Regions from separate parts of the Pseudoxanthomonas sp. 134C1 genome, predicted to be linked through region 2. Evidence: predicted binding sites of a transcription regulator. Region 2 holds the regulator's gene; each other region holds the start of a gene.
The links. Region 2 encodes FliA, which starts transcription of late flagellar genes. Its sites were predicted from a motif close to TAAAGTTTNNCNNNCNNNGGCCGATAA; they were not measured.

Region 1 (3,233 bases), on a different contig from region 2:
CGATTTCGCCGGCGGCGGTGTTGATGGCGGTGGAGGCGTCCTGGATGCGCGAGACGATGTCGGTCAGCTGGGCGACGGTGGCGTTGGCGTCGTCGCGCATGCGGGCGAACACGCCGCCCAGCGCCTGGCTGCCGTCGCCGTCCATGCGCACCGTCAGATCGCCCTGTGACAGCGCCGAGAGCACGTACTGCAGCTTCGACAGATTGCCCTGCAGCACCTCGAACAGATCGTTGATGCCCATCGCCAGCGCCTGCAGGAATCCCCGCTTGCCGGAGACCTCGATCCGCCCCCCCAGATCGCCCCGCGTCGCCGCGCGCACCAGTGCGGTGATCTCCTGCTCGACCATGCGCTCCATCGCCAGGCTCTTCCATTCCAGGGTCGCTCCGGTCTGCTCGCCGTCGAGATCGATGGGATTCACCACCAGCTGATAGTGATCGTCGCCCAGCGCGATCGGCTGCTCGAATGCCACGCCCTCATCGCGGAGCCGCCGCGCCACCGGCGCCAGCGCGTCGTCCAGTTCCTGCAACGGCATGCCCTCCGGTGCGGCGACGCCGCGCGGTGCCAGCGCGTCGCGCAGACCCTGATTGGCGAACGCCACCGTGCCGTCGGCCGCCAGGACCATCAAGCCGGTATGCGCGTGATCCATCGCCTGCCGGATCCGCGCGTTCTCGCGCGCGGCGGCGCGTTCGCCGGCGATGCGCTCGCGCAGGCGGACCTGCATGTGCGACAACGAAGCCATCAGGCCACCGATTTCATCATGCGGATTGTCGATCCGTATCGCGCCGTCCAGCCGGTCATCGGCAATCGCGCCGGCGACTTCGGCGGCGTCGCGCAACGGGCGCCCCACGGCCCGCAGCACCGCCCACAACACGCCGCCCAGCACCAGCGCCACCGCCGCCAGGGTGATGGCGAAGAACGCCGCCATGCCGAACCGTTGCGCACGCTGCGCGCGTGCGGCGTCCGCCAGGCCGAGCTCGCGCGCGCGTTCCAGATCCGCCAGCGCGGGCGCGATGGCGGCGGCCGTGTCTTCCAGCGAAGCCACTTCCACATCCAGTCCCACCCGGGCCGCGGTGTACGCCAGCAGCGCGGCCTGGTAGGCCTCCACCTGTCCGCGCAGGCCATCGCGCGCGGCCTCATCGATCGGTGTCGACGACAGCACCAGCTCGAACGGCAGCTTCTCCTCGCTCACCCGATCCGACCGCGCCGCGTCGCCGGTGCGCAGGAATTCGCTTTCGAAACGCCGCATGCGCTGGAGCGATGCTTCCAGTGCCGGCGCCTGCGTGGCCTGCGTCGCCTCCTCCAGCGCCTGCCCCGCCACGTCCAGGATCGCGGACAGGCTCGCGTCGCCCTGTCCCATTTCGTCCACGCGCGCGTTCAGCGCATCGATGCCGGTGGCGAATTCGTCGATGCGCGCGGCGGCGGCGTCCATCCGCTTGCGCTCGGCGATACCCGCCGGGTGTTGGCGCAGTCGTGCCAGGTCACCTCGCAACCGCTGCTGCGCCCGGGTCAGCGCTTCGCGGTCGGCGGGGTCCAGCCGCGCCGCGTAGGCGGTCTGCAATCGCCGGGTCTGTTCGACCTGTCGTTCCAGGGCTGCCAGCAACGCGCCATAGGCCTGCTGCGCCTGGAAGGTCGCGGCGGCGCGCGTCTGGCCCGCGCTGGCCTGCCAGTACGACAAGGCGATCAGCGCCAGTCCCGCGCCGGCCACCCAGGCGCACAGGCGGAGCTTGCCGGCGATCGTCATCCGTGCCAGCCGCCGCGTCAGCGCGGCGCGGATCAGGCGAAAGGAAGGGCGCTTCCAGGAGGAAGGCAGGTGGAAGGGAATCGGCATGGGGGACTCCGAGCAAAATTTTGCATCGGTATCGGCCGGCTTCCGGGAGTCTTTAGCGCGGATTTTCTTCCGCCCTCGAAGTGCTCCGGTGGGGTTTGCGCAATGGGTGCCGTTGTAGCCGATGCGTGCGACACCGTGATGACGTGGCCTCTCGGACCCGTTCCCGCGTGGCCGCGGGAGATGAAGGATCGTCATCAGCGGCGTCGCGGAACTGTCATACAGGCGCGCTAGGTTCGCGGCCCCATGTGCATCTCCGAATCCGCCGTCGCATCCGATCCCCTGCTGGAGGCGGTCCTGCACGGCCGCGAACTGCTGGCCGCGTTCCAGCCGGTGGTCCGGCTGGAGGACAACCGCGTGGTCGCGCACGAGGGACTGATGCGCGTCGCCGGCCGCGCCTGCTCGCCGCTGGAGCTGCTGGACCGCGCGCGCGGCGCCGGCCGCCTGGGCGAAGTGGAGACCGTGGCCGCCGGAATCCTGGCGCGCAGCTTCGACTTCGATCGTGGCGGGCGCCTGCTGGTCAATCTCAGCGCGCACGCCATCCTCCAGGGCGAGCTCCATCCGCAGCAGGTGATCGAGAGCCTGCTGTCGGCCGGGCGCGATCTGGGACGCTTCGTCATCGAGATCACCGAACGCGACATCGTCGAGGACGTCGGCCGGCTGGCGGACGCGCTGGGCTACCTGCGCGCGGCCGGCATCCGCATCGCCCTGGACGATTTCGGCAACGGCCATTCCAACTTCGAGCTGTGGCACGAACTGTCGCCGGAGTACGTCAAGCTGGACCGCTACCTGATCCATCACATCGCCGACAGCCCGGGTCGGCTGAGCATCGTCCGCGCGCTCGTGCAGGTGGCCGAGAGCCTGGGCGCGGAACTGGTCGCCGAGGGCGTGGAGCGGTTGCAGGACCTGGCGATCATCAAGGATCTCGGCATTCCCTACGCGCAGGGTTACCTGCTCGGGCGCCCGGCCAGCGAAGTGGCGCTCGCGGTTCCGGCGGAAGTGCGCGACGCGCGTTTCGAGAAGCTTCCGGTGTGGCCGCGCGCGCGCCGGGCCTCGGATTTTCGCGGAGTCACCGCCGCGCACCTGCTCATCGATGCGCCGTCGCTGACCGACGAGGCCAGCAATTTCGACGCCGAGCAGTTGTTCCGCCACCATCCGGATCTGCCTTCGCTGCCGGTGGTGGACCGCGACGGCCTGCCATTGGGACTGATCAACCGCCGGGTATTCAACGAGCGCATGGCGGTCCCGTTCGCGCGCGAGCTCAATGGCCGCAAGTCCTGCGTCCTGCTGATGCACGCCGCGCCGATCGTCTGCGATGTCGGCCAGAGCATCGACGCGATGTCGGAAATCCTGCTAGGCGAGGATCAGCGCTATCTGTCGGATGGTTTCATCATCACCCGCGATGGCC
Region 2 (3,233 bases):
GGCACAGGTGCACCATCGCCTGGATGCCGAGGAAGCCGGCGCCGCCCTTGAGCGTGTGGAAGCCGCGGAACACCGCGTTGAGCTGTTCGCTGTCGCCGGGATCCTGTTCCAGCGTCACCAGCTGCTCGCCGAGGCGATCCAGGATTTCCTGGGCTTCGATGAGGAAGTCGGCGGCGATTTCGGGAGTGACGGCGGACATGGTTCGGCTCGGGTTCGGCAGGGAGGCGCGGGCGGACGGCTAGAGGCCCAGCCCCGACAGCAGATCGTCGGCGTCGTCCTGCGAGAAGGCGTTCTTGTCCAGGCCGGCGACGGCGGGGCCGGCGAGGCCATCGTCTTTTTTCTTTTCCGGCGGCGGCAGGCCGAGTTCGCCGAAGCCTTCGTGCACGCGGCGGACGATGCCCGCGACCCGGCGGATGATCTGGCCGGTGAGATCCTGATAGCTCTGCGCGAGCGCCATTTCCGACAGGCCGGCGCGGATCTGGTCCACCACCCGGGTCTGTTCGCCGCTCAGCGTCGTCGCCTTGAGCTGGTCGGCCAGCTCGCGGCACTGCTCGGCCAGGTCGAGGGTCTTGTGGCTGGCCTGCTCGGTCATCGCGACCACATGGTCCAGGCGCGCGCAGGCGTCGTCGAGGTCGCCCGCGCCGTGGGTGGGCGGCAGTTCGCCGAGGGTCTGCGCGAGTTCGCGGGCCAATCGGCCCAGCCCCTGCATCATCGGCTGCGTGCGCCAGGCCGCGATGGTGTCCAGCTCGCGCCGCCAGCCGGCCTCGTCGCCCTGTTCCAGCGCATCCAGTGCGTGCTGCAGGCGTTCGACCAGCGCGGCGCGGGCGCTGCCGGCTTCCATGACCGCAGCCATCAGGCCGCGGCCCCGAGACGTTCGAAGATCTTGCCGAGCTTTTCTTCCAGGGTCTGCGCGGTGAACGGCTTGATGATGTAGCCGTTCACGCCGTTCTGCGCCGCCTCGATGATTTGCTCGCGTTTGGCCTCGGCGGTGACCATCAGCACCGGCAGGGTCTTGAAGCGGTCGTCGGCGCGGATCGCCTTGAGCAGTTCGATGCCGGTCATGCCCGGCATGTTCCAGTCGGTGACCACGAAGTCGAAACTGCCCTGGGCCAGCGCGGTCAGCGCGCTGGAGCCGTCGTCGGCCTCGGCGGTATTGGTATAGCCCAGATCGTTGAGGAGGTTCTTGATGATGCGGCGCATCGTCGAGAAGTCGTCCACGATCAGGATCCGCATGTTCTTGTTGGCTGTCACGAAGGGCTCCGGGTGCAGCAGGGTAAAGGGGGCTCGAGAGCCTTATCGGCAGGCGGCGGGAAAACTTTTGGCCGGGATTGGGGGGAGGCGGGGATTGGGGATTCGGGATTTGCAAAAACGGGGCTTTGCCTCCCCCTTTGCAAAAGGGGGATTGAGGGGGATTTGCTCTTGGCGCCAACAGCAAGCGCTTTTCAACCGCCGAATGGCGGGTCAATCCCCCGTCGCCCGCTCCGCGGGCGCCCGCCCCCTTTTCCGCTTTCAACAGCCAAATGGCTGGTCAAGGGGGCTCTTCCAATCCCGAATCCCCAATCCCCAATCCCGACTCAATCCTCCAGCCCGGCGTCCACGCTCTCGAACACGTTCAGCCGGCCACGCAGGCGCAGCATGGCCTGGCCGTGGATCTGGCAGACACGCGACTCGCTGACGCCGAGGACCGCGCCGATTTCCTTCAGGTTGAGTTCCTGCTCGTAATACATGGACAGCACCAGCTGTTCGCGCTCGGGCAGCTGGCCGATGGCCTTGATCAGCGACTGGCGGAACTCGCTGCGTTCCAGCTGCTGCTGCGGGTTGGGACCGCCGCTGACCACGGTCTGCGGTTCGCCGTGATCCTCGATGTGCGATTCCAGGCTCAGCACCTGGCCGCGGGCGGCGTCCTCCAGCAGGCGCAGGTATTCGGGCAGCGGCATCTCCATCGCCGACGCGACCTCGGTGGCGATGGCGGCGCGGCCGGTGCGCTGTTCGATTTCGCGCACGGTGGCGGCGGCCTGGCGGGCGCGCCGGTGCACCGAGCGGGGTACCCAGTCGCCACGGCGGATCTCGTCGATCATCGAGCCGCGGATGCGGATCGAGGCGAAAGTCTCGAACGAGGCGCCCTGTTCGGCGTCGTAACTGCGCGAGGCTTCGAGCAGGCCGATCATGCCGGCCTGGATCAGATCGTCGATCTCCACGCTGGCGGGCAGGCGCGCGGCCAGGTGATGGGCGATGCGGCGGACCAGGTCCGCGTGCGTCGTGACGAAATCGGTGGCCGCCGCTTTCTGGACGGCACGGTATTGGGCGGCGCCGGTACTCATGCAGGCACGCTCCGGTTGATCATGCGTTCGACGAAGAATTCGACATTGCCGCGTGCCCCGGTCGGCGGCTGCCAGCGCGCGGTGACCCGGGCGATTTCGTTGATGGCGCGCGCCGACGGACTGCCCGGGTACGCCTTGACGACGGCCTGCTGGCGCTGCACCGCGCGACGCAACCAGTCGTCCTGCGGCACCGCGCCCAGATAGTGCAGGGCGACATCGCCGAGGAAGCGCTCGCATACGCGGGCCAGCTTCTCGTACAGCTTCCGGCCTTCGTTGGGATCACGGACCATGTTGGCGATCACGTGCACGCGGTCCACGCCGCGCTCGCGCGAGAGCACCTTGACCAGGGCGTAGGCGTCGGTGATCGAGGCCGGCTCATCGCAGACCACCACCACCGTGTCCTGCGCGGCCTGGCAGAAGGTCAGCACGCTGTCGGTGATGCCGGCGGCGGTATCGACCACCATCACGTCGAGGGCGCGCTGCAGTTCCGAGAACACGTTGACCAGGCCGACATGTTCGGCCGGCGAGAGTTCGGCCATGTGCCGGAAACCCGACGAGGCGGGGACGATCAGCAGGCCCTCCGGACCTTCCAGCAGCACGTCCTCCAGCTGGCAGCGCTGCGCGACCAGATCGGCCAGGGTGTACTTGGGGGTCAGGCCGAGCAGCACGTCGACATTGGCCAGGCCCAGGTCGGCGTCCATCAGCAGGGTGCGCTTGCCCATCTCGGCCAGCGACGCGGCCAGATTGACCGACACATTGGTCTTGCCGACGCCGCCCTTGCCGCCGGTCACCGCGATCACGCGGACCGGATGGAAGGCGCCGGTCAGCGGCGGGGTGCTGCGCGGATTGGTCTGCAGCAGGTGTTCATGCGACATGGATGGTCTCCGCGTGGCTGGGTTCGTCGGCTTCGCG
Region 3 (3,233 bases), on a different contig from region 2:
CGGATGGCATTGGACATTGGCGGGCCCCGTTGGGAACGTTGCCCGGGTGGGTGCAAGGCTTGTGCCAGTCCGCCGGAGGAGCCCCGCCGGCCCGGTGCCGGTGCCATTCCTTCTGGCGGGGGAACGGTTGGCGCCTGGTGGTTTCGCCTCCCCCTTTGCGGCGCTTCTCAGCAGCCGAATGGCGGGTCAAAAGGGGGACCGAGGGGGATTTGCTTCTTGTCAGAACCCGGGCACCGCGCGCAAATCCCCCGTCGCCGCGCTGGCGCGGGCCGTCCGCCCCCCTTTTCCAAAGGGGCTACTCAATCCACGATTCGGAATCCCCAATCCCGGCGGCCAACGGGCCGCCCTCACGCCGCCCGTTTCGTCGCCACTACCTGCTTCAGCCGGTTCAGGACATAGTCCGCCAGTTCATGCGGGCTGTACTTGGCGACGAAGGCGTTGGCGCCGACGCGCTCGACCATGGCGTTGTTGAACACGCCCGAGAGCGAGGTGTGGAGCAGGACATACAGGCCGGCCAGGCCGGGGTGGCGACGGATTTCCGTCGTCAGGGTGTAGCCGTCCATGGCCGGCATCTCGATGTCGGAGATGACCATGGCGTAGCGCTCGGCCGGATCCTCGCCGGCGGCCTGGATCTGCAGGAGGTGATCCAGGGCCTGCTTGCCGTCGGAGAGCAGGGTGGCGCTGACTCCCAACTGGTCCAGCACGCTGCGGATCTGCGAACGGGCCACGCGCGAATCGTCCACCACCAGCACCTGCAGCGGCGGGGCGTCGGCCGGCAGCGCCATTTCCGGCGCCAGCGGCGCGTCCATGCGCGCCTGCGAGATGTCGGCGAGCACGCTTTCCACGTCGATCACCTGGATGAGCTCGCCCTGGAAGCGGGTGACCGCGGTGAGGTAGCTGGCTTCGGCGCCCAGTTCCGGCGGCGGGTGGATGTCCTCGACCGCGATGTTGACGATGCGCTCGACGTCGCTGACCAGGAAACCCTGCACCGAGCGGTTGAATTCGGTGACCACCAGATAATTGGGCGCGCGCGCCGGATCCGGATCGCGTTCCGGATGGCCGATGCTCAGGCCCAGGTCCAGCACCGGGATCGAGCGGCCGCGCACATCGGCCGCGCCGGCGAACTCGGTGGGCAGACCGGGCAGCTGGAACAGGGGCGGGCGGCGCAGGACCTCCTGCACCTTGAAGACGTTGACGCCAAAAAGCTGACGCCCGCCCAGGCGGAACAGCAACAGGGCGAGCCGGTTGTGGCCGGCCAGGCGGGTGCGCTGGTCGATGCGGTTGAGCAGATCCTGGGTCATGCAGGCATATCGGCCGGGTTGCGGACGGCTTGAGCGGTGCGGACATCCGGATGAGGAGAACGGCGTGGCCATCGCGCAACGGTGATCACGCGGCCATTTCGCCGCGTCGTCCCCGGCGCGCGCGATGCGGCCCGGCTACGGCACACGGCTTGCATCCACCGGCATGATGAATCGACGGAGCCCGCCCATGCGACGACTCGCGCTGCTGCCCGCGCTGCTGGCGGCGTTCGCCGTGCCGGCGGCGGACTTCCAGCCGGTGGACAGCATCCGCCAGGCCGCGGTCGGCGCGATGGCCTCGGCCGGCGAGGCGGAGGCCACACTGGATCCGAACCTGCGCCTGCCGCGTTGCGCCGCACCGCTGGAGGCCCGTGTGCAGAACGGCGGTTCGGTCGAGGTCGGCTGTCCGCAGGGCTGGCGCCTGTTCGTGCCGGTGCGGGTGCGCCGCAGCCAGACCGTGCTGGTGCTCAACCGCGGCATCGCGCCGGGGCAGGTGGTGACCGCGGATGCCTTCGCCGCCGAGACCCGCGATGGCGGGCGGATCGGCGCGGGTGCGTTGACCGATCCCGCGCAGGCCATTGGCCAGGTCGCCCGGCGCATGCTGACCGCCGGTTCCGTGCTGGGTGCGAATGATCTGGTCGCGCCCCGTTTGATCCGGCGCGGCGACAATGTGGCGCTGGTGTCGCGGCGTGGCGGTGTCGAGGTGCGGGTGGCCGGCAAGGCGCTGGCCGATGCCGGCGAAAACGAGCGGGTGACGGTGGAAAACCTGTCCTCACGCCGGGTGGTGCAGGGCGTGGTGGGCCCGGGCGGCGACGTCTGGGTGAGCCGATGATGGAAAAGATGCGCGCCGGCCCTAAAGTCCCCGCCAGGACGGCCGATACCGAGCATGCAGGGAAGTGCGCCCCGGGTGCGCTTCCGATAAAGAAATGTGGATTCCGTCACTAAAGCTTTGTCTTTGACGGCCGATATGCTGTTTGAACCCGCAACAGGTAGACCGACATGAGCCAGAAAATCGAAGGCAACGCGCCTTCTGCCATCCGCACCACCGGACCCGTCGGTGGCAAGGTGGCGGCCTCCGGCGCCGAACGTTCCCGTCCGGTGGAAGCCAGCGCGGGCGGTGACAGCCTGCGCCTGACCGGCGAGGCCACCAGCCTGCAGGCGCTGCAGCGCGAGCTGTCCTCGGCTTCGGCGGTGGACACCGGACGCGTGCAGCAGATCCGCGATGCGCTGCAGGCCGGGACCTATCAGATCAACGCCGAGGCGATCGCCGACGGCATGCTGAGCCTGGAACGCCAGCTCGGCCGATGAGCGCCGGACCGGAGACGCCGATGGAGCGCCTGGCCTCGGCGCTGGCCGAGGAGCGCCGCGCGATCCTGGAACACGACGTCGAGGCGCTGGTGCGCTCGACCCGGGAGAAGCTCGCCGCGCTGCGCGAACTGGAAAGCCGGATGCCCGCGCAGCCGGAAGCGCCGTTCGAAGCCCGCCTGCGCGAACTGTCCGAGGCCAACCAGGCCAATGGCGCGCTGCTGGCGCGTCGCCGCCGCGAAGTGAACTGGGCACTGCGTCACCTCGGGCGCAGCGAGAGCAGCGGCGCCTACGACGCCAACGGACAGACCGAAGTCCTGCGTGGCAGTCGTCCCCTCGCGGTGGTCTGAGCCACGCCGTGGGCGCGTGCTTGCCGCCATCGTGAGGCTTGCCGATACTGGCGGCCCCCGTCGCCGCCAGACCCTTCCGCAGGGCCATCCGTCGTGAGTGTTTCCTCCGCTTCCCGTTTCCCCGCGGACGTCCCGTCCTTCGTCGACATCCAGGCGCTCACCGAGCTGATGGACGACGGCGTGCTGCTGTGCCGCGGCGACGACCGCGCCCTGCATGCGAATGCGTCCGCGCTGGCGTTGCTGCCCGAGGGCGAGGAACCGGAATCGCTGCAGGCGGTGC

Region 1: a site for FliA is predicted at 1,857-1,883, ahead of AC3DEZ_RS13795 (methyl-accepting chemotaxis protein). Genes of this name have one in related genera too.
Region 3: a site for FliA is predicted at 1,308-1,334, ahead of AC3DEZ_RS17945 (chemotaxis protein). Genes of this name have one in related genera too.

Annotation. Positions count from the first base shown of each region.
Region 1 covers NZ_JBYMTH010000007.1:36,163-39,395, forward strand. The annotation lists gene AC3DEZ_RS13795 (methyl-accepting chemotaxis protein) at 1-1,828, opposite strand, end outside; gene AC3DEZ_RS13800 (EAL domain-containing protein) at 2,072-3,233, shown strand, end outside.
Region 2 covers NZ_JBYMTH010000006.1:239,785-243,017, reverse strand. The annotation lists gene AC3DEZ_RS13605 (chemotaxis protein CheA) at 1-199, opposite strand, end outside; gene AC3DEZ_RS13600 (protein phosphatase CheZ) at 239-853, opposite strand; gene cheY (chemotaxis response regulator CheY) at 853-1,233, opposite strand; gene AC3DEZ_RS13590 (RNA polymerase sigma factor FliA) at 1,575-2,321, opposite strand; gene AC3DEZ_RS13585 (MinD/ParA family protein) at 2,318-3,196, opposite strand; gene flhF (flagellar biosynthesis GTPase FlhF) at 3,186-3,233, opposite strand, start outside.
Region 3 covers NZ_JBYMTH010000011.1:157,076-160,308, forward strand. The annotation lists gene flgB (flagellar basal body rod protein FlgB) at 1-17, opposite strand, end outside; gene AC3DEZ_RS17945 (chemotaxis protein) at 348-1,301, opposite strand; gene flgA (flagellar basal body P-ring formation chaperone FlgA) at 1,489-2,130, shown strand; gene flgM (flagellar biosynthesis anti-sigma factor FlgM) at 2,298-2,606, shown strand; gene AC3DEZ_RS17960 (flagellar protein FlgN) at 2,603-2,953, shown strand; gene AC3DEZ_RS17965 (ATP-binding protein) at 3,122-3,233, shown strand, end outside.